Ketobacter sp. MCCC 1A13808: one gene and its partner. The protein of the gene in region 2 interacts with the protein of the main gene of each other region in a pairwise test. Links are inferred from orthologs where the notes say so. Each region holds a gene or a part of one and is shown on either strand. Other genes may lie near its edges. The genes, in order: rlmN and FT643_RS13880.

What was found.
Region 1: the proteins of FT643_RS13880 (region 2) and rlmN interact in binary tests that used the Escherichia coli proteins (3 or more experiments, as listed by UniProt). The link is inferred for Ketobacter sp. MCCC 1A13808 from one-to-one orthologs.

Annotation. Positions count from the first base shown.
Region 1 is NZ_VRKW01000018.1:36,772-43,075, forward strand. What follows is about bases 3,385-6,304. They hold rlmN (dual-specificity RNA methyltransferase RlmN), read right to left. Parts: upstream 5,477-6,304; coding sequence 4,292-5,476; downstream 3,385-4,291. Other genes in these bases: FT643_RS20660 (RodZ domain-containing protein), read right to left, coding at 3,385-3,496; pilW (type IV pilus biogenesis/stability protein PilW), read right to left, coding at 3,499-4,272; ndk (nucleoside-diphosphate kinase), read right to left, coding at 5,615-6,046; FT643_RS20680 (IscS subfamily cysteine desulfurase), read right to left, coding at 6,187-6,304. Also shown: hisS (histidine--tRNA ligase), read right to left, coding at 1-1,072; ispG (flavodoxin-dependent (E)-4-hydroxy-3-methylbut-2-enyl-diphosphate synthase), read right to left, coding at 1,193-2,314; more of FT643_RS20660, read right to left, coding at 2,387-3,384.
Region 2 is NZ_VRKW01000007.1:60,299-76,539, forward strand. Bases 6,364-9,334 are described here. They hold FT643_RS13880 (DEAD/DEAH box helicase), read right to left. Parts: upstream 8,485-9,334; coding sequence 7,243-8,484; downstream 6,364-7,242. Other genes in these bases: pqqB (pyrroloquinoline quinone biosynthesis protein PqqB), read right to left, coding at 6,364-6,898; pqqA (pyrroloquinoline quinone precursor peptide PqqA), read right to left, coding at 7,037-7,162; FT643_RS13885 (response regulator transcription factor), read left to right, coding at 8,652-9,334. Also shown: FT643_RS13845 (hypothetical protein), read left to right, coding at 1-627; FT643_RS13850 (outer membrane protein assembly factor BamB family protein), read left to right, coding at 1,018-3,657; pyrroloquinoline-quinone synthase PqqC, read right to left, coding at 3,737-4,468; pyrroloquinoline quinone biosynthesis protein PqqE, read right to left, coding at 4,505-5,680; pyrroloquinoline quinone biosynthesis peptide chaperone PqqD, read right to left, coding at 5,670-5,978; more of pqqB, read right to left, coding at 5,981-6,363; more of FT643_RS13885, read left to right, coding at 9,335-9,353; FT643_RS13890 (sensor histidine kinase), read right to left, coding at 9,355-10,674; FT643_RS13895 (SAM-dependent methyltransferase), read right to left, coding at 10,712-11,740; FT643_RS13900 (DUF1295 domain-containing protein), read right to left, coding at 11,753-12,550; FT643_RS13905 (SAM-dependent methyltransferase), read right to left, coding at 12,557-13,804; FT643_RS13910 (DUF1365 domain-containing protein), read right to left, coding at 13,817-14,575; FT643_RS13915 (NAD(P)/FAD-dependent oxidoreductase), read right to left, coding at 14,562-15,839; FT643_RS13920 (acyl-CoA desaturase), read right to left, coding at 15,836-16,241. UniProt on the Escherichia coli protein: DEAD-box RNA helicase involved in the assembly of the 50S ribosomal subunit at low temperature. Exhibits RNA-stimulated ATP hydrolysis and RNA unwinding activity. Acts before DeaD.

The DNA of each region.
Region 1 (6,304 bases), on a different replicon or contig from region 2:
GGACTTTCAACCTGGGGATTTGGTTTCGTAGCAATTCCGAAAGCAGGATTCCCTGCAGCGAATCCTCGGAAATCACGTAGCAATCTGGCGCAACACTCAGGTGAGCGGTCACGTCACTGGCTTCGAGCAATAACACCAAACGTTCGATGCCCATGGCAAACCCGACTGCGGGTGTTGCCTTGCCCCCCAACTGTTCCACCAGGCCATCATAGCGCCCTCCGGCACAGACCGTACCCTGTGCACCCAGGGCGGTTGTAACCCACTCGAACACGGTTTTGCTGTAATAATCCAGCCCCCGCACCAGATTCGGGTTAATCTCGTAGGCCACCCCGGCTGCATCCAGTAGCGACTTTAATTGACTGAAATGCTGCTGCGACTCTTGATCCAGATAATCCTGCAAGCTCGGCGCTGCTTTCAGCACCGCCTGCGTGCCTTCATTTTTGCTATCCAGCACCCGTAAGGGGTTACTTTCAAGTCGCCGCTGGCTATCTTCATCCAGTTGATCAAAGTGCAGAGTCAGATAATCGACCAAAGCTGCTCGAAACTCGGCCCGCGCTTCGTTACTGCCCAGGCTATTAAGCTGAAGCGTCACCTGATCCGCCAGCCCCAGCTCACGCCACAAGCGAGCCGTCATAATGATCAATTCAGCATCAATATCCGGACCACCCATACCGAATGTTTCCACACCGATCTGATGAAACTGGCGATAACGGCCCTTTTGTGGTTTTTCATAGCGGAACATGGGCCCCGCATACCATAAACGCTGAATCTGGTTATAGAGCAGGCCGTTCTCCTCGCCTGCCCGCACACAACCGGCTGTTCCTTCCGGACGCAACGTCAGCCGTTCGCCGTTACGATCTTCAAAGGTGTACATCTCTTTTTCGACAATGTCGGTGACCTCACCGATGGAACGCTTGAACAAATCAGTGTATTCGACAATAGGAAGACGGATCTCACCATATCCGTACTGCTGCAACACACGGCGCACAGTGCCCTCAAGGTACTGCCAGATAACAGCGTTCTGCGGCAGAATGTCGTTCATGCCGCGAATCGCCTTAATGCGCTTACTCAATGTGCGGGAACCCCTTTATTGATAAAGAAATTTGCTTGTCGCGGAGTATACTCTCCGGAAATCAGGGGCCAGATTATAAGCCAGAATGTACCTGGATAACACTAACGCCTGCGGCGGGGCTCAGAGGCCCAGGGTAATCTTGACGGGTGCTTCAGATTCGCTGTCAACTTCCGCTGCGCGTTTACGAATCACTTGCTCTAATTCATCGATCAGTTCTGCGTTATCGACTTTGTGACTGGGCTTACCGCCGCGGAAAATCAAGTTGTGAGGTGAGCCACCGGTAAGCCCGATATGCGCTTCTTTCGCCTCTCCGGGGCCATTCACCACACAACCGATAATGGCCACATCCAAGGGCGTTTTGATGTCTTCAAGCCGCGATTCCAGGGCGTTTACAGTGGTTATAACGTCAAAGTTTTGCCGCGAGCAGCTAGGGCAGGCAATAAAGTTAATGCCCTTGGTGCGTAATCCCAGGCTTTTCAGAATATCAAACCCGACTTTCACCTCTTCTACCGGGTCCGCTGCCAGCGAAATTCGCAACGTATCGCCAATGCCTTCCATCAGCAACGCCCCCAGGGCGATGGCCGATTTTACGGTACCGGATCTGAGCCCACCCGCTTCGGTTACGCCTAAATGCAAGGGCTGCTCGATTTGCTCTGCAATTAACCTGTAGGCAGCCACGGTCATAAACACGTTCGACGCTTTCAGGCTCAATTTAAAGTTTTGAAAATTCATCCGATCAAGAATATCGACATGCCGCATGGCGGATTCAACCAGAGCTGCAGGCGTGGGCTCTCCGTATTTCTTCTGCAGGTCTTTTTCCAGGGAACCGGCGTTAACGCCAATCCGCAGCGGAATGTTTTTATCTACAGCAGCATCGACCACTGCCCGAATACGGTCTTCGCGGCCGATGTTGCCCGGATTAATACGCAGGCAATCTACGCCTTTTTCTGCAACGGCCAACGCGATCCTATAGTCGAAGTGGATGTCGGCCACCAAAGGCACATTGACTTGCTTGCGGATCTTGCCGAACGCATCAGCCGCTTCCAGCGAGGGCACAGAGACCCTGACAATGTCTACACCCGCCTCTTCCATGCGCCGAATCTGGCCTACTGTTGCCGCAACATCACAGGTTTCGGTGTTGGTCATGGTTTGCACGGTGATTGGTGCATCCCCACCCACAGGAACGTCTCCTACCATAATCTTACGAGACTTACGGCGCTTGATGGGCGATTCAAAATGCATGCTGTACTCCTGACCGAGGTTAACCAGGGCGCTATATTAAGGCTTATTGATGACTATTGCTATGTACCGGGACTATTCCCCCAGGCGGACACGAACTACCTTATGGGAAGGCACCCGGAAAGAAACCGGCTTGCCGTTGTAACTCAAAGATACCACGTTACCATTACCCAATTTTGCTTCTAACGGTACCTGCCCATCCAGGGTCAAAGTCTCGCCTAGTCGCTTTAAATTGGAGTAAATCAGTTCACCCTTGCCATCTCGCACTTCCACCCAGCAGTCTCCCGTAAAGGTCATGCTGATCTCTCCGGTGATGACAGCGCCTGCCTCGGTCTCCGGTGATGCCGCGTTTTCTGAGCCAGCAAGCTCTGAAAAAGGAATGACTTGTGGCTTGGGCGGCGCCGTATCCACCACCGCAGCCTGCGGGCTGACTTCTTGAGCCGGAGATGAACTGTATTCAGCGGCGCTGATTTCAGACTCACTACCGGAAGATCGAGGTGTATCTGTGCCTGCAACCTCTGCAGAATCGTCTTTTATCCAGGTTTCACCATCGTCTTCTACTGTGTTCCCGGTCATACCACTTGAGGCGGGTTCTGCACTTGCCTGCGCATGGGTTTCCCCGGCAGCCTGACCGGATACGGTCACTACCTTGATATCCGGTGACACCACAGACGCACTTTGTTCAGGGTGAATGGCCGTATCCTGAGTCACCGGTTGATCCGGGTTTGTCCGCTCCGCCGCGCCCGGACTGTCTTCTGTTACGTAAAAGAACGTGACCAGCGCTGCTGCAACAATCAGAACCACAAATACGATCAGGATGGGCCCACCCTTGGGTCCGGTTTTAGGTGGCTCTATGGTTATGACGGGTTTCGGTTTGTCGCATCCGGTAATGGCCTCGTACGAACGCACCAGGTCTTCGCTGGCAATACCCAATACACGGGCATAGCTGCGGATGTACCCCTTCACGAAAGTCGCATTGGGTAAAGTTCGGTAATCATCCGCCTCCAGTGCTTTGACAACACCGGGTGACAAATTCAGTGACTGGGCGGCTTCAGCCACCCCCAAATGCAATGATTCCCTGGTTTTTCTCAGGCGGGCACCGGGAGACGCACTAACCAGCGGCTCCACGTTAGCATCTATATTCTGGTCGGCGTTGGCCGCCGGCTTACCGGGTAAAGCAGTCATGGTTATAATGACGCCTTGTAGGCTTTATATTCATCTGATCCTGGAAACATACTCTTTAATGCTAGTGCATAACTGGCCACTTTGTCTTTATCGCCGAGTCTACGCTGCAACCGTATACCTATCCAAAGTTGTTTTGGGCTTGAAGGCGCTATCTTCTCATACTTTCTCAAGTATCTCTCGGTTAGTTGATTATCCCCGTCTTCCAGCGCCAGTTCAGCCAGTTCCAGCGTCGATACGGGCATATTGGTGTTGAGTTGAAGCGCCCGGTTAAACGCTTTGCGCGCATCCTCCCGTTCGCCCACTTTCAGATAACACACCCCCAGATTTTCGAATGCAGTATAACGGCGCTGATAACGATAGTCCTTGGCGACTTTTTCTAGCTGGTCAATAGCATCCTGATATCGCTCTTTGCGATATAAATATGAGGCGTAGTTATTGCGGGCCTGTGAAAAAGCCTGATCCCCCGACAACGCCTTTTTGTAGTATCTTTCTACCTGCTCGTCTTCGCCTTCAATGGTGTAAAACAAGGCTAGCGCATTATTAACCGCAGGGTCATCCGGGGCGATTTCATGGGCCCGTTTCAGCGTACGATCTGCGTTAGCCATTTGGTTTAGCTGCATATAACGCGTCGCGGCCTCAACATAGGTTTTCACCGCTTTCGCCGGATCCTTGTTTTGAGCCAAAGGGTCATTCGTTTCAGTGACACAACCCGATAATACAACGCATACCACCACGACGATGGGTGATACTATTTTTAGCGGATTCCTCAGCCTCATTCTCCAACCTTAATACTGGTTACGATTGTTTGTGTACAGATACCTGTTGCACCGGTATTTGCTTACCTTTTTGACTGTTTGCGGCCTTTTCTGCAATTTTAGCCTGCCACTGCGCCGCCCTGCGGGTGCGATCCTGCACTTGGCCAACTAGCTGACCGCAGGCTGCATCAATATCATCGCCCCGCGTGGTGCGTATCGTCGTGACGAAACCGGCTTTAATTAAACGGTCCTGAAATGCCTTTATGCGCATTCCGTTAGGTCGCTTGTATCCGGAGCTGGGAAACGGGTTGAACGGTATCAGATTAATTTTAGAGGGCACATCCTGCAAAAGCGCCACCAGCTGCTCGGCATGCTCGTATTTATCATTCACACCATCCATCAATACATATTCCATAGTGACACGCCGCGTGTCAGGAAACTGATCAACATATCGACGACATGCCGCCATCAATGCAGATAACGGATACTTTTTATTGATGGGAACCAACTGATCACGCAACTCGTCATTGGGCGCATGCAGTGACACCGCCAACGCTACATCAATGCGGTCATACAGCTCGTACATCTTGGGAACCACACCCGATGTACTGAGTGTAAGTCGCTTTTTAGCAACCCCATAGCCAAGATCATCTTTCATGATCTCCATTGCCGTGACCACGTTCTCAAAATTCAACAATGGTTCACCCATACCCATCATGACGATATTAGTGATATTGCGAATTCCGTGGTTTTCAGGGGCTCCAAACGAGCGTTGGGCAATCCATAACTGACCTATTATTTCATCCACGCTCAGGTCTCGTTGAAAACCTTGCTTTCCGGTGGAGCAAAAGCTGCAGTCCAAAGCACACCCTACCTGCGATGAAACACATAGAGTGCCGCGCTTGCCGTCAGGGATGAAAACCGTTTCCACTTTATTGCCCTGCCCCAAATCCACCACCCATTTGCGGGTGCCATCGCTTGAGAAGTGTTCCAACTCAACAGCCGGCCCTTTGATTTCAGCCACTTCCGCGAGTTTTCCACGCAACCCTTTGCCGATATTGGTCATCGCCTCAAAATCATCGACGCCAAAAAAGTGAACCCACTTCATGATTTGATGGGCACGAAAGCGCTTCTCTCCGAGGCTCTCGAAGAAATCTTCCATCTGCTGGCGGGTCAACCCCAACAAATTGATTTTATTCGTGCTTTTTTGACTGACTTGGTTCATGGCGGACCTGTCTGAGGGGGTTATATAACCCTGGTCGGTGGCTTTAATACGACAAATGGAGCCCTGGGACTCCATTTGATCTTACCCAGGCCTATACCTATTTGTATAAGCCTAGCTTAATTCTGCAATTTCAAGCAATTAGCGTGTACGCTCGCACAACTCGCTTTCTGCAAAGAAATAACCGATTTCACGGGCAGCGGAAGTGGTGGAGTCAGAACCGTGAACCGCATTTTCATCGATGGTTTGAGCGAAATCAGCACGGATAGTTCCGGCTGCGGCTTCAGAAGGGTTGGTGGCACCCATCAGTTCACGGTTAAGTGCAACTGCATTCTCACCTTCCAGCACTTGAACCAACACCGGGCCGGAAGTCATAAACGCAACCAGATCTTTATAAAAAGGCCGCTCTTTATGTTCCGCGTAAAATCCACCGGCTACCTGGTCCGACAACTGAACCAGCTTGGCCGCAACCACGCTCAGTCCGGTTTTCTCAAATCGGGTGATAATTTCACCAATCACATTTTTACCAACAGCATCAGGCTTAATGATGGATAAAGTGCGTTCTACCGCCATGTTTCTCTCCAATAACTATAGTTTTCAATGGGTTAAATAAAGCTGGTAGACCGACACGAATAAACGCCAGTGCCGGTCAGTCAGGATGCGGCGATTATACGCAGGTTTATTGCGTTTTAGTATGGGGGGCAATCAACTTGTCACACTCGAAGCCGCGCCAGGGTCTGGGTGACATACTGAATGGTGAAATCGATTTCTTCTTCGGTTGTGAATCTACCGAGCGAAAAGCGAACCGCAGCTAATGCCAGGTCATCTGGC
Region 2 (16,241 bases):
ATTTTTTCTCTAAGCGGCACCGTGTATATGGAAAATGTGGCAGACCAGGATGGTCCACGCAAAGCCTACCCATTTTTGGCAAAATCGTCGTACGCCAGTTTCGATTATTCGGACAATGGAGACGACGATGAAGACATGACCGTCAGTGGTCGTTATCTGTTTGATCCGGTTAAAGGGTACTTTATAGACGGATCATTGGTTGCCGGTAACGTTGATATATTAACCGTCCTGGGCGGTATGTATCTTACCGATACCTCGACTGTTGAAGGCGGACTGATCCGTTACACGACTGGAGGTGACGACGAATTCCTATTGCATGCCGCCTATGAAAATCTATATTCGCTGGGTACTAACGGCAATATTATGGGCACCGCCTCGCTCACATTGGGGGACATCCGGATTATTGACCTGAGCGCGATGTACTTTATAAATTACGATCTCGGATTGGGGCTGGGGTTTGCCGATACCAGCGTTGATGACAACTCCAGTCAAGACAGCCAGGATCTCACGCTCCAGGTCAGCTATTTTCCCCAACCCAATCTTGAACTGTACGGTTCATACGAAAATTCAGACTATGACGGCGGCGATCTGGATACCTTTTTGTTTGGTGCAAATTTCCGTCTCTGATGCTTAGGTCGTTCCATTCATAAAAATTTAACCGGTATCGGTCATTGGTTTGTATTCTTCACACAAATCAATGACCGATCACCTCATTTAATATTCGCACCTTTTAATGCACTGAAAACGACAAAGCGCCACCGGATTTGTCCACTTCAACCTGCTTTCGCACCTCACGAAACACGTTATATTTTTCTCTTATTAGCCTCGAAAATTTCACTGGTTTAAGACTCTGTGATCGACCCCTCAAATACAAAACTAAAATTATTTTTGCGTTTTACTGCACACCCAACTTTCTATAATGCGCTTGGAAGACTCTATTAAATATTATTGTATTTTTAATTTGCACCACGTTTTAGCACCCAAAAATCTGTAATCCATTCTACCGACAGGAGAGCGATGATGGATAATCGCCAAAGATCACTCCGGCATGCGGGGATGCTGGTGATCGCGCTAGGTTCACTTACCCTGAGCAACACCCTTCACGCCAAAGAATTAATTTTTGAAGACAAACTCGATTCCCTGCAGCAGTTCACTGACTCCGGAAGCCTTTCGGTCGGAAGCAATGGCGTTCGATTACGAGGCGGATTTTGGGGCAGCAGTGATGGCGCCATAACCTCTCACCCGATTCAGATCGAGGGCTATCAAAATCTGGAGATTTCCTTCCAGCATTTCACCAACCGATTGGACAACGATGAATCCGGCATGGCCGCTTATTCAGTAGATGGATCTGAGTTGGTGACACTTTCATCTACTAATTCTGCAAACGGAAACGCGACTTTTGCGTTGAACGGTATACCGCAAAATGCACAAACCCTGACGCTTCATTTTTCTGTCGATACCAGCAGTTTCTTTGAAAGTTATCGGGTTCAGAATATCAAACTGAAAGGCGAACGGCCTGATCCTACTGATCCTACCGATCCTGGTGAGGGACCTGATGTTACTGCAGGTCAACAACAGTATCTGTTCCAATGTGCCAGCTGCCATGGTGAAACGGCTGAAGGTGATCCAATTGGCGTCCCCTTAAACGTGCCCCTGAATAAAGCGGCCGCGATTACTGCTACCCATAACACAATGCCGCCAATCGACCCCTCCGCCTGTGATCTCGATTGTGCGACTGAAATTGTGGAATACCTGGCGCTAACTTATTGGGGTGATACCGACCCGGAAGAACCGACCGATCCAGTGGACCCGGAGCCAACAGGACCGATTCTGGGCGAAGGCACGCCGGACGCTGGCCGCTGTACTGACAGTGTCGATTTGTCTGCTCCCATTCTATCCAATAGCCTGGGCTTTGATCTGGAAAACACCCGCAACGCGGTATCGGCCATTAACTCTTCTAATGTCGATCAGCTCGAATTCAAATTTGCACACGTTGCCCCGAACACGGAATCCAAACGTGGTGCACCAGCAGTAACAGAGCAAGCCGTGTTCGTGATCGGAAGCAACAGCCTACATGCCGTCAATCGCACCACAGGTTGTGAATATTGGCAGTACGAAAGTGAGTTCGAACTGCGGACTTCATCCGTTCTCTATGAACCCAGTATCGGCATGGTGTTTGTCGGAGATCGAGACGGCAGTGTCCATGCAGTGGACGCAAAATCCGGTCAATTACGCTGGAAGGATTTCGCCGGTATCGACGACAGCGAACCGAGCCAGGCACGCCAGATGTTAACCGGCGGTATGCTGTTCCATGACGGCAAATTGATTGTACCTGTTAGCAGTATCGAGGTATTCACACCGATCGTTGAACCGTGCTGTGATAATCACGGTATGGTACGTGCCTACGACGCCCTTACCGGCATGGATCTATGGCAATACCATACCACCGAAGCAGCGATGATCTATGGCGATTTCCAAGGCCCGAGCGGGGCACCGGTCTGGTCGACTCCGACCATTGATGTCGCACGCAACTCGGTTTATTTCGGCACTGGCCAGAACTATTCTGAACCCGCTACGATGACCTCGGACGCGATCATCGCAGTGGATCTGGACACGGGCAAAGAAAAATGGATATTCCAGGCCCGGACGGGAGACGTTTGGACGCTCTTCAATGACGACTCGTTAACCGGGCTGGATTTTGACTTCGGTGCTTCACCGATTCTGGTGCAGGATGGACGCACACTCATAGCCGGTGACAAAAGCGGCACCGTCTACTCCCTGAATCCGGAAAGCGGTGCATTAAACTGGAAACGTCAACTCGGCGTGGGCAGCAAGCTGGGCGGTGTTCACTGGAATATGGCAGCGGATGCGAGTCGAGTTTACGTGGGGATTGCTGATAAAGCCCCAGCGTTGATTGATCCGGACATCGCCATGCCGGATGAAGAACGACCCGGGGTATTTGCATTGGACCTGAACACCGGTGACATCCTTTGGGAACAACACCCTACCCATATGTACCAGGGCGAAGAATTCAACTCCTCTTTCTCCGCGTCTGTCGCCGTGACCAATGATGTTGTTTTCGCAGGCTCACTGGATGGTGTAATGCACGCATTTAAGTCCAGTGACGGCACACCCTTGTGGACGTTCGACACAGACACCCGTGTGCAGGGCATCAACGGCATCCTGGGCAGCGGCGGCACCATCGACTCAGTCGGGCCAGTGATCGGCGGCAGTAATCTGTTGATCAACTCAGGCTACAACGTGTTTGGCGGTGAAACCCAATACCAGGGCGGCCCCGGAAACGCGACCTTCGTACTCGGTTTGCCTGAATCAAGCGAGCCCACAGACCCGGAAGAACCTACAGACCCGGTCGACCCGACAGAGCCCACCGAGCCGGAAGAACCCACAGACCCGGTTGACCCGACAGAGCCCACCGAGCCGGATTTCACAGTCGGCGCCGAGCTATATGAGCAGCAGTGCTCGGGATGTCATGGTGACCAGGCACAGGGCGGCACCTTTCCCGCACTGGATCAGGCGACGGACTTCGAAGGCTTCGTAGGGGAAACCACTGACACGATGCCACCACGCAATCCAGGCTCCTGCGATACGCAATGCGCAACGGCTATCGCGGAGTATCTGAGAGCCACTTACTGGTAGCCTTTGATCAGCAACAAAAAAGGCAGGCTGAGAAACCAGTCTGCCTTTTTTGTCTTTAGATGAGGTTTTGATTCGCGTTTCAGTGCGATACGTCTAAAGGGCAACTGTGAAAAGGGGGCTGCTGATGTACATAGGCCATGTGCATCGCGTCCAGCATGCTCCAAAGTACATCCAGTTTGAATTGCAGAATAGAAAGCGCATGATTTTGCGCTTCGCGGGTCTCAAAATAATCCAAGGTGATACGGAGACCGTGCTCCACATCCCGGCGTGCCTGAGACAAACGGGATTGGAAATACTGATAGCCCTGCGGCTCAATCCAGCGGTAATGCTGCGGCCAGTTATCCAATCGGCTGCGGTGAATTTCCGGTGCAAACAACTCCGTCAACGAAGAGCAAGCGGCCTCCTGCCAGCTGGCACGGCGAGCAAAGTTAACATAGGCATCGCAGGCAAAGCGAACGCCGGGCAATACACGTTGCTGGGAAACGATGTCTTCACGGGACATTCCAACCGCTTCGCCCAATCGTAACCAGGCTTCGATACCACCCTCTTCTCCGTCGGCACCATCGTGATCCAGGATGCGCTGAACCCACTCTCTGCGCACGTCCCGGTCAGTACAATTCGCCAGTATTGCCGCATCCTTTAGGGGAATATTAACCTGATAGTAATAACGATTGGCAACCCAGCCTTGAATCTCCTGCTGCGTACACAACCCCTGATTCATCCGCACTTGAAACGGATGGTAAATATGGTACAGGCGACCTTTTGCTCTCAAGGCCTGTTCGAACTGCTGCTTGGTTAAAGGCGTGTTCATAAGAAATAGGCTCTGCTAATGACGGACTTTTTAAGTTTATTCGGGGCAATCTGCCAAGGCTTTCCCATTGCGGCTGTTGCGCCAGACGATTTTATCGACGGCATCGGAATGCGGCCGTGAAGACGCCAGTGTTGACAGGGACTCCTTTTCCGTGGCTTGTACCAGGAAATCGGTAATCAAATGGTGCTGCGGCGATAATTCACACACGGGATCGGCGGCGTGCACATCCCCGGTCAGCAAGAACGCCTGACAACGACAACCTCCCAGATCCGCCTCTTTTTCCGGACAGCTCTTGCACGGCTCCTGCATCCATTGCGTACCGCGGAATTGATTAAAAGCCGCCGAATCATGCCAAATGCTTTGCAGGGACGCCTGCTTTACATTGGGAATGGCTAAACCGGGTATCACCCTGGCGCTCTGACAGGGTAAAACGTCTCCATCAGGTGCTACCGTCATAAACGTGGTGGCCCAACCATTGCAGCATTTTTTCGGACGGGTTTCATAATAATCAGGGGCGACAAAAAACACGTCCATCGCCGGATGCTGCTTACGAAAGTCATTGGTTTGCTCTTCTGCCTTTTGAAGCTGTTCACGAGTAGGCAACAGTTGCTGCCGGTTCTGCAAAGCCCAGCCGTAATATTGCGTATTCGCCAGCTCGACAAATTGGGCACCCAAGGAAGCAGCCAGTCGCAAAAAATCAGGAACCTGATGCAGGTTATGGCGATGTAAAACAAAGTTCAGACCCAGGGCGATCTGACGCTCGATCACACTCCGGGTCATCGCCAGCTTGTGATCAAAACTATCAGTACCGCCAAAACGGTGATTGGTTTCGCGATCGCTACCCTGAAAGCTAATCTGGATATGATCCAGACCGAGCCGTTTAAACTGATCCAGCTTCTCCGTGGTTAGACCAACGGCGGAGGTAATCAGATTACAGAAATATCCAAGCGATTTCGCCGCCGCCAAAATTTCTGGCAGATCCTGGCGCAACAACGGCTCGCCACCGGATAAGCCCAATTGCACTGCACCTAACTTTCGTGCCTGCTGCAAAACATCAATCCATTGCGCCGTATTCAGCTCGTGCTTACGGCTACGATAAAAATCCGTTGGATTCGAACAGTAGGGGCATTGCAATGGGCAGGCGTAAGTCAGCTCCGCCAACAACCACAGCGGGATCGGACGGGCGCTGTTAAAAAATGATTCAGCCGGCATCAACCAGCCAGCCTTGCTGCAGCGCATCCGCGACGAACTCTTCTACATCCTGCGCTATTACATCCGCCGGTGCATCTGCAAATGCAGCACATAACCGGGTCACCAAGGCCGAAAGAGTGACCGGCTCCAGACAACGTTGTAAAATTTCTGTAGCGGTTGCACTGAGGCGCACCATGCCCTCCGGATACAGCAACACGTGGCATTGCTGGGCTTCTTCCCACTGCAGACGATAATGACTATTCACATGAAAAGCACGGTGAAGCGTTGGTTGATCGGGCGCGCTCGATTCGTTATCCATGATCAATTCAACTCTATGCGCATACCGTCGTAAGCCACTTCCACGCCCTCTGCCTGTACCTGCATTCGTTGCGGGGAATTTTCGTCGAGTATGGGGTTGGTGTTATTGATGTGAATCAGAATTTTGCGGGGCTTGGACATGGAACCTAACAAATTCAACATACCCTGCGGTCCGGATTGCGGCAAATGGCCCATGTCCGCGGCCTTGCGATCACCCAGCCCCGCCACCGCCATCTCATCTTCCTGCCAGAATGTTCCGTCCACCAACAAACAATCCGCCGCCGCCATGCATTCCAGGGTTAACGACGTCATTTGACCGAGGCCCGGTGCATAAAACAACGTTTTGCCGCTACGCTCATCGGTCACCAAAATACCGATGTTATCGCCGACATGCGGATCCTGGCGATGCGGGCTGTAAGGCGGCGCCTTGCCGGAAACAGGAATCGCAGTAAAACGGAGATGTTCTATCCCCCCGATGGCAAAGGATTCCCCATCCAAAGGAATATCAAATCGGTTGATTCCCCCATTCCAGTGCTTGAGCATATTAAACAACGGAAAACCGGTCGTAAGATCCTCATACACCATATCCGTACAATAGACTTCATGAGGACAACCTTCCCGCAGCATCAGTAAACCGGTGGTATGATCGATCTGACTGTCCATAAACACAATGGCTTTAATGGCGGTATCACGCAATTGCCGCGCGGGTTGCAAATCGGGGTTGGCAGCAAGTTGTGTCAGAATGTCCGGTGAGGTATTGAATAACACCCACGCCACACCATCTGCACTGACCGCAATGGAAGACTGGGTTCTGGGCAGCGCATTCAGCGTACCCTTGCGTACGCCACGGCAGTTCGGGCAATTACAATTCCACTGCGGAAACCCGCCACCGGCAGCAGAACCTAAAATTCGGATATACATCGGAAAACAACATTAGACGTCAGAAGAAAAATAACGGATAAAACCAAAAGCAGCTAACACCCACGGCGCCGCTGCTAAAAGTGAAAATCCGGAAGGACAGGCTCGGACTGAGTTAAATCAGGTTAGCGAACCAAGTATTCAACGGACTGAGAAATACATCGTGATTTCAAAGCCGAGACGAACGTTCTGATAAGTTGGTTTGGTCCACATAGCAAATTCCTTTTGTATTGTAGGTTGTCTGTGTTTACTGAAGACAAACTTCATTCAGGGTTGAACAGAAAAATACCATACTACACCCCTATAGACTGTAATCAAGCTCACAATTAGCCTGAGTAAGCACTGATTTATCCCTTTTTGGCTTTCTTTTTCACGGCACCCGTTTTTATTTTCTTCTTTTTCTTTTTGGTGCCTGCAGCCTTACCTGAATTCTTGAGCTTTTTAGGCCCGGTATACTGGGCTTTCAGGCCCTGCACGACACGACGCCTCAAAGTTATGCCCAAATAACGTTGGATACTGGCCATTTTATTCCACTCCAAATCAGAGATCAGGGAAACCGCCTTCCCTTCCTGGCCTGCCCGTCCCGTTCTGCCCACCCGGTGTGCATGATCATCACCGGTACGAGCTACAGAATAATTAATAACCAGCCCAACCCCCTCTATATCCAGGCCTCTTGCTGCCAGGTCCGTCGCCACCAGTACCTGAATTCGTTGTTGCCTGAATTCGGTCATGACTTTTTTGCGCAAGCTTTGATTCAGCTCACCGTGTATATAGCTGACCTTGAGTTTTTTATATCGCAGAAAGCTACTGAGCTGTTCGCACTGCAAACGACTGGAGCAGAATACAAACACCTTATCCGCTTGCTCCTCTTCGATCAGGGCAAACGTGAGCGCTTCTTTGTGCTTGCGATCGTCCGACAACACCAACTGCTGTACTATGTGACTATGGTCTGCTTTTTGAGAGCCCACTTCGATGGAAACCGGATCAACAAACTGCGCCCGGATAGGACTCATACTCTCGTGATCCAAGGTCGCAGAGAACAGCAGGTTCTGGCGTTTTGCTCGACATTGCGATGAAATGACTTTGAGGTCTTCCGCAAACCCCATTTGCAGCATCCGGTCCGCCTCATCCAGCAACAAAAATTCAATGCTGCCCAGATCCATCGACTCCGACTCAATGTGCTCTACCAGCCTGCCCGGCGTAGCGATAAGTACTTCCGGATTTTTTCCCAGCGTACTGAGCTGCTTTTTGAAAGACTCACCACCGATGATCAGGGCGGCTTTGATCTCGGTGAATTCAGCCAGCTTCTGCAAGTGATCCAGGGTTTGCAATGCCAGCTCACGGGTCGGTAGCAAAATCAGCGCCCGGCTAACCTTATAAGGAGAGCGTATGTTCATCAGGCGATGTAACAACGGCAACAGAAAAGCCGCAGTCTTACCACTGCCAGTCGGCGCAGACACCATAACGTCGCTGCCCTCCAGGATGGCGGGGATGGCCAGGGATTGCACCTCGGTGGCGCTGTTGAAACCCAGATTCTCGGTCGCTTTTAGTAGTGCTGGTTCGAGGGGCAAATCGAGTAGCGATAACACGGGCAGAGACTTCCTGAACGAAAAATGAATGGCCCGCATAGTAACAGAAATCAAGCGACTTCAGGGGAAGAAATGTTCATGCTACAGTAGTATGAAACAATAATAGCACTCTGGATAAGAGGGCATTAATTGCAACTCCGCACTTTATATTCATTTGGGAATACGGCATGCCTGCAGAAGACTTTGTCGCCACCATCCTGTTAGTTGAAGACCACAAACCCCTGGCCGAAACGGTTATCCTGTATTTGGAAAATGCTGGCTATACATTGGATTATTCTGCCGACGGTCTATCCGCTCTGCATCTGGCAACCACCAATCAATACGACGCCATCGTGCTGGATATACTGCTTCCTGGTATCAATGGCTTTGAAATCTGCCACAAACTGCGCGCTGAAGCCCTGATCAGCACACCGATCCTGATGCTGACTGCCCGCGATCAGTTAGAGGACAAGTTGCGTGGTTTTCAAAATGGTGCGGACGATTACCTGGTCAAGCCGTTCGATCTGCCGGAGCTGGATGTCCGCCTGCAAGCCCTGATCCGGCGTCAAAGGGGTGAATTGGAACAGCAGACCCTGCAAGTGGGCGATCTGATCCTGAATCCCCGTAGCATGACGGCCACCAGACAAGGGCGGGACCTGCCACTGAAACCGACCGGGTTCAGGATTTTGAAAATACTCATGCGCGAAAGCCCTGCCATGGTGAAGCGGGAAGCACTGGAAAGAGAGCTCTGGGGCGACATGATCCCGGACAGTGACGCCCTTAGGAGCCATATATATCAGCTTAGGAAAGCCATCGACAAACCGTTTGCGCAGCCCATGATTCAAACTTACCCCGGTGTGGGTGTAAAACTGGTAACCCCTGCAACTTGATTTACAACATGCGGGCTCGGGGGAAATAAACCGTTATAGCGCTGCCCTTACCCGGCTCGCTGGCGATCTCCAGCTGCCAGCCGAACCGTTGGCACAACCGGTCCACAATAGACAGTCCCAAACCGTGTCCCTTGCCATCATTGGCACTACGATAAAACGGCTGCAATACTTTCTTTTGCATCTCGGAATTCATTCCCGGCCCTTCGTCCTGCACGGTCACTGACTCCGCGCCGATGCGAATCGTGACGGCTGCTCCGGCGCCATGAACCAGCGCGTTCTTAAGCAGATTGGTGAACAGGATATTGAGCACTTTATCCGGAGCAAGAACTTCGAATCGAGACTCATTGACAACATCAATAGCGGTACTGCGTGTCTCCTGCACGCCTTCGCTGACAGATGCGACGACACCGGTCACCAGGGTGGCGATCAGATCATTGATCACGATGTTGACCTTATCCAGCTTGCCATCGTCTTCCCGTGCCAACATCAACAGCGTTTCCGACAGACTCACCATATCATCAATGGTTTGCCGCATGCGCATCACGACCGTTGCGCCTTTTTCTGTAAACGTTTCCATTTGATCCAACACATCCAGCGACCCCTTCAGCACCGCTAACGGAGTGCGCAATTCATGAGACGCATCGCGAGTAAAGGTTCGCTCGCGTTCAACAAAGGATTGCAAACGAAAGGTAAAGTGTTCGATGGCGGTCGCCAAACTGTCGATATCCGCATCCACCTCGTGAAAAGGCTTGAGTGCCTGATCAAGATGTTGACTGTCGGTGACATTGGCCGCCTCAACCACCTTCGCCAGTTTCACCACGGGAGAAATAACACGTTGCGATTGACGAAAAGTAAACCAGGACGCAGAGTAAATCAGGATCAGCACCAACGTTAACGGTGCGACGCCGAAAAATATCGCAAGCTTAGAGACCTGTTCTTCCTTGAACAGTAAATACAGACGCTCCCCGTTTCGTTCTGTGACCAATACCAAAGGCGACTTTCCATCAATTTGCTGCCGCCCATAGCCCGGAGGTAAAGGCTGAAGTGCTGCGGGTAAGCTACCAAGCTTGTCCAGGTGCGCTTTATAACCGCGCATATTTTTAGTATTGGGCAACGGGTATTCGCCATACGCCTGTTCGAGTTGAAAATAATGTTCGGCTTCACTGGTCAAGGCTTCTTTTACCAACACATTTTCCGCAATTTTGTAGGCAGCGAATACCCCCAACGCAGTAGCGACACTCACTAACGTTGCCTGCATCGCAAACACACGAATCAGGCGCGATTGAATGCCTTTTCTTTTTTTCGGTAATGAGTAAGCCATGTTTATTTCGCTGCTTGGTCTGAGAATGGTCGCCCGCTTAAGGGAGTTTGGCAAAAAGGTAGTGGAAAACTAACCATTCCTTACCGTAGCGATAACCGAATAATTCTTCGCACGACATAAAAAACATGCGCCAACGCTGAATCCAGATATCGGCTTGGCCCTGGCCATAAGAATCACAAAACAGATCATAGACCGCGGCTCTGTTACGATCCAGGTTATCCAGCCAGGCCCGGGCTGTTTTCTGATAATGATACCCCGGCACAGACCATTGATTGATTAAACCGAGGTGATCCTGAAACTGAGGTAATGTATCTGCCGAAGGCATCTGGCCACCGGTAAAAAAATACTTTCCCATCCAGTTCTTATCACCCTCTGTTTCAAAAGGATAGAGCAATTCCTGGTGTCCAAAAATATGCACAAACAGCAATCCGTCATCCGCCAGCCACTGACTGATATGCTGCATCAGTTTTTGATAATTACGTACGTGCTCAAACATTTCAACAGAGACAACCCGGTCAAAGGTTTGGTCCAGCTGCAGATCATTGACGTCGGAGGTTATTACGTTGACGTTGGCTAATTTGAGCCGATGCGCTTGCCCGACGATATATTCACGCTGACTGCTGGAATTGGAAACCGCGACGATTTGGGAACGGGGAAACCGTTGTGCCATCCACAAGGTTAGCGAACCCCAGCCACAACCAAGTTCGAGAATGTGCTGTCCATCCCTTAGCTGTGCCCGCTCGGCGTACTTTTGCAGCATCGCCTGCTCTGCTTCTCCCAGTGTACGGACACCCTCATCCCACCAACAACTGCTGTATTTTAAATGCGGCCCCAACACCAATTGATAAAACCCGGAAGGCACTTCATAGTGCTGCTCATTGGCCGCATCCGTTTCAGTGGCAATGGGACTTTCACGTAGCGATTGCAAATAATCACGATAGGTCTGCCCTTGGCTCCGGGTCATACGCAGGGTTTCATCCCGTAAACGCTCCTCACAAAGCCGCCGGATGCCGAAGCGGATAAGCGCATCGGGCATCCACCCTTTTTCTGCCAAATTAATGATCATCTATTACGCCTCCTAACGACGTGTACCGGTCGCACCCGGTTTCGGTTTCCAGGGAAAAAACATCGGTGTTGTATGCTGATAGGCACGGTAATCCTCGCCCCGTGACCGTAGCGCCTGCTTTTCTGTAAACGGAATGCCGGTGACGAAATACAAAAATACAAACATCATGAGGGGGGCCAGCCATAGCCATGCCCCTCCGGCGGTCGCTATTCCCAGTAACGGGTAAACAAACCAATGGCACCACTCAAAAAAATAATTGGGATGACGGCTGTAATACCAAAACCCGGCCCGACAGGTTTTTACGCGGTTTGCCGGCTCCGCTTTGAACTTCTGTAGTTGGTGGTCCGCCAAAGATTCACCCACCCACGCCACCGCGGCGACCAGGAGCGCCAGCAAAGCCCATCCCGCGCCGGGCCAATCACCCTGAGCCAATAACCAGGCCGGCAAGGTGAACAACCACACCCAACTTGCCTGGGTTAAATAAAATGCAAAAAATACCAGCGATGCACGCGGCCCCGCCCATTGACGCAGATACCCGTAACGTCCGTCCTCTTGAGGAGCCTCGGCTACGCGGCGCGCCAGATGCCAGCCGAGACGGCCAAACCAAACGACATAGATGACGCCAGTCAGCCACCTCAGCGCTTCATCACCATTGCCGACAATAACGTAGATCAGTGCTACAGCGGCCACGCCGAACGCCCATATCACATCGACCCAGGCAGCATTCTTCCGCTGTTCCTGATGCCACCAGCCGACGATAAAAACCGCGATCAAGAGCAGTGCGGTTAACTTGAGCACGTGCATATCCATAGAGCCTCAGTGGCTACCCAGCCATTGCGGTTGCCGGTTTCCGGGTTTAACGAACGTCAACTGCACATCGCTGATGGTTCGTTCCAGGAAGCCCCCTTCGCAATAGCATAAATAAAAATCCCACATGCGAATAAAACGTTCATCGAAGCCTTGCGCCCGCACACTGTTCAATTGCTGATGAAAGCGATGACGCCAGGCCTGTAGAGTCAGCGCATAGCTCGACCCGATGTCTTCAAGGTTAAACAGTTTTAAACCCGATTGTGCTGCGCTTTGATTCAATACACTGACACAGGGAATAAAACTGCCGGGGAAAATATAACGTTTTATAAAATCGACGCTGTGCAACGCTTGCTTATATAGACCATCATCTATGGTTATCGCCTGTATAACAGCACAACCATCGGCTTTCAATAACCGACTGATCTTTTTGAAATAGCCATCCAGATACTGATGCCCTACGGCTTCTACCATTTCTATTGAGACCAATTTGTCGTATTGACCTTCAAGTTCTCGATAGTCCTGCTTTAGCACCGAAATCCGATCACTCAAACCCGCCGCTGAAACCCGCTCTATTGTTGCCAAATACTGTTCCTTCGATATCGTAGTCGTAGTCACCTTGCAACCGTAGTGTCGTGCGGCATAGATTGCCATGCCTCCCCAACCGCTGCCGATTTCAATAACGTGGTCTTGCGGACTCAATTCGAGCTTCTCACATATGCGTTTTAACTTGGCCCGAGAGGCCTGCTCCAGGGTTTCGTCTCCGCGGTAGAACAACGCCGATGAATACATCAGATTGCTATCCAGGAACAATTCAAAGAACGTGTTCCCCAGATCGTAATGTGCCGCAATATTTTTGTCAGATCCGCTTTTGGTGTTCCGATTGAACGCATGCCAGATCCGCGAAGCAAACTGGGTAATAACTGCAAGACCCCCTTCCATCGCATCCAGCTGACTGCGGTTGCGAAGCATCAACCGGATCAGCCCGGTAAGATCATCGGTTTCCCAATAACCCTGAATATACGCTTCCGCAGCGCCGTTGCTGCCACCCAGCAGCAACATCTGGTATGTTTTACTGTTGCGGACAGTCAGAGAAACCTGCAGTTGATCTACCGAGGGCTGGCCCAGATTATATGTTTCACCCTCATCGTAAACAATCAGCTCCCCGTGTTTGAAATCGCGGCACAGTTTAAAGAAGAATCGCTTTGCCCATGACGACTGGCGGGTTGATTTTTTCTGGTTTTCATAGACCAACATGCTAACTCTCCTTTAATGATGTGAAGCGGAATCTGCGGATTCAGGGTGATCATACTGCGGTATTTTCTTCAGCCACAGACGCAACGCTTGCCAATATATCGCTGCCAATACACGCAGACACCGAAAAGGGAAAAGCACGCTGCTGCAAGCGGCCCGGGCTCGGGTTAAAGGCTTTTTTCGTAGGTTCAGTGCAGAACGAAATACCGTTTCCTTACCCTCTTTCAAACTCATATCGATCGCGATGCTGTCTCCCTCCAAACGAAAATTCCAGAAGTAACGCAACGTCATCGGCATAAAGGGCGACACATGAAACTGTTTATCGAACTCAAAATAATACTTATGTAACTGGTCACAGCGAAGCACGTACTGATGACGTTCACGCCAGGGTGTATTGGTAATCTCAGCCACGATGGCGTAGAGTTCATTCGACTGGTTATAACAAAAGTAGAAGGAAACCGGGTTAAAACTGTGCCCCCAACTCCTGAGCTGGGTTAACAAAACAACCCTACCGGGTTCAGGCACGATACTGTTCGTTGTTAGCAGATGATATACCGCTTGCTTAAGCTCCATCGTATGCGGTGCCAGATAATCGTTGCGGTAAAACCGGGTAAGGGCCCGCCGGGTGGCCGACCAAAACGGCAATGCGCTCAGTTGGTCTATTTCGTCCAGATCCAACCACACCATACTACTTTTATACTGAAACGCATGGCGACGCGGCTTTTGCCTGACATGATAGATCGTGCCTTCACACAAAGCGCTATGCTGCAACATGCTGATCTCCCCGTTGGATCCGATTGATGCAGTCCAAAGCACTCGTCACGCCATCCTCATGAAATCCCCACCCCCAATAGGCACCACAATAGAACGTATTGTTAACGCCGTTAATTTCATCGCGCCTTTGTTGCGCTGCCAGAGTCTGGTGAGTGTAGACCGGGTGATGATAGGTGCGTTTGGCCAGAACACATTCCGGGTCCAGTGCCATGGCGCCATTCTGAGCGGGATTTAAAGTCACGATTAGCGGCCGATCGCAGTCCAGCCCCTGTAATAAATTCATCCAGTAACTCACACTGCAATGGCTGACCAACGTATCGGAAACGCGCGCATTCCAGCTTGCCCACGCGGCCCTGTTCTTCGGCATATAACGGGCGTCGGTATGCAGGACCACCCGGTTTTTCTGGTAATGAATGGCGCCAAGGATATCGATTTCCGCATCGGTGGGCTCTTTTAATAAGCCTAATGCCTGGTCACTGTGGCAGGCAAAAATCACCTTATCAAACTTCTCACTGCCGTATTCTTGCGTTGTGACCCGGACACCACTACGGGAACGGGATACATCTGTAACAGGACAACTGGTCCGTATTTCTCCGGTGCAGCGGCGCACGATCTCATCAACGTAGCGACGAGAGCCACCGCAAATGGTTTTCCATTGCGGTCGCCCTTCCAGTTGTAGCATACGGTGGTTGTGCATAAAGGCGATAAAATACTTTAAAGGAAATTGCGCTACGGTGTCAGTGGGTGCTGACCACAACGCACTGGCCATGGGTAGAATGTGATTTTCGACAAATACTTTGCTGTACGACTGTGTTTTCAGATACTCGCCTAATGTGCAGTCCGGCTGTTGATCAGACAAAACCGATGGAGTCTGGCGGTAAAAACGCATCAAATCCCACAACATACGATAGAAGGACGGATTGATCAGGTTCCGTTTCTGGGCAAAAAGCCGTTTGAATCCCTCAGCCCCATATTCCATCCCGGAACGCTCATTGACCGCACTGAAACTCATATCCGTATCCTGCCACGCCACCCCAAGGGACCGTAAAAGGCGAGTGAACTGCGGGTAATTATGTTCGTTAAATACAATAAATCCGGTATCGACACTCACATTTTCACCGTTAATCGAGACTTCGTGAGTATCTGTATGCCCGCCGATGTAATCGTTCGCTTCGTATAGGGTAACTTCAACACCCGGCGTGCACGAAAGATAGTGCGCTGCGGTTAACCCGGACACACCACCACCAATGATGGCCACTCTCATCGCACTGCCTCCTTAATCAATTTCATTTTTTTCTCCGGTACGGATTTTAAATTCCATACCAGGCCACTCCATTGCATCAGCTTTAAAATGTAGAAGCTTATATCCACCTCCCACCAAAAGAAGCCCTGCCGTGTAGAACCGGGATAGAAGTGATGGTTGTTGTGCCAACCTTCTCCTAATGTGATTAATGCCAGCCAGAGATTGTTACGGGAGTCGTCGTTGGTATTAAATCGGCGTTTGCCAATTCGATGCGCCAACGAATTAATACTCACCGTTGCGTGCAGCAACACCGTCGTAGAAATAAAGAATCCCCACACCAACAACTGCCAACCGTCTGTATTCAGATGCGGTGCGTTAACCGCTAGAATTTGACCCGTACACCATAACAATATCGCCAAAAAA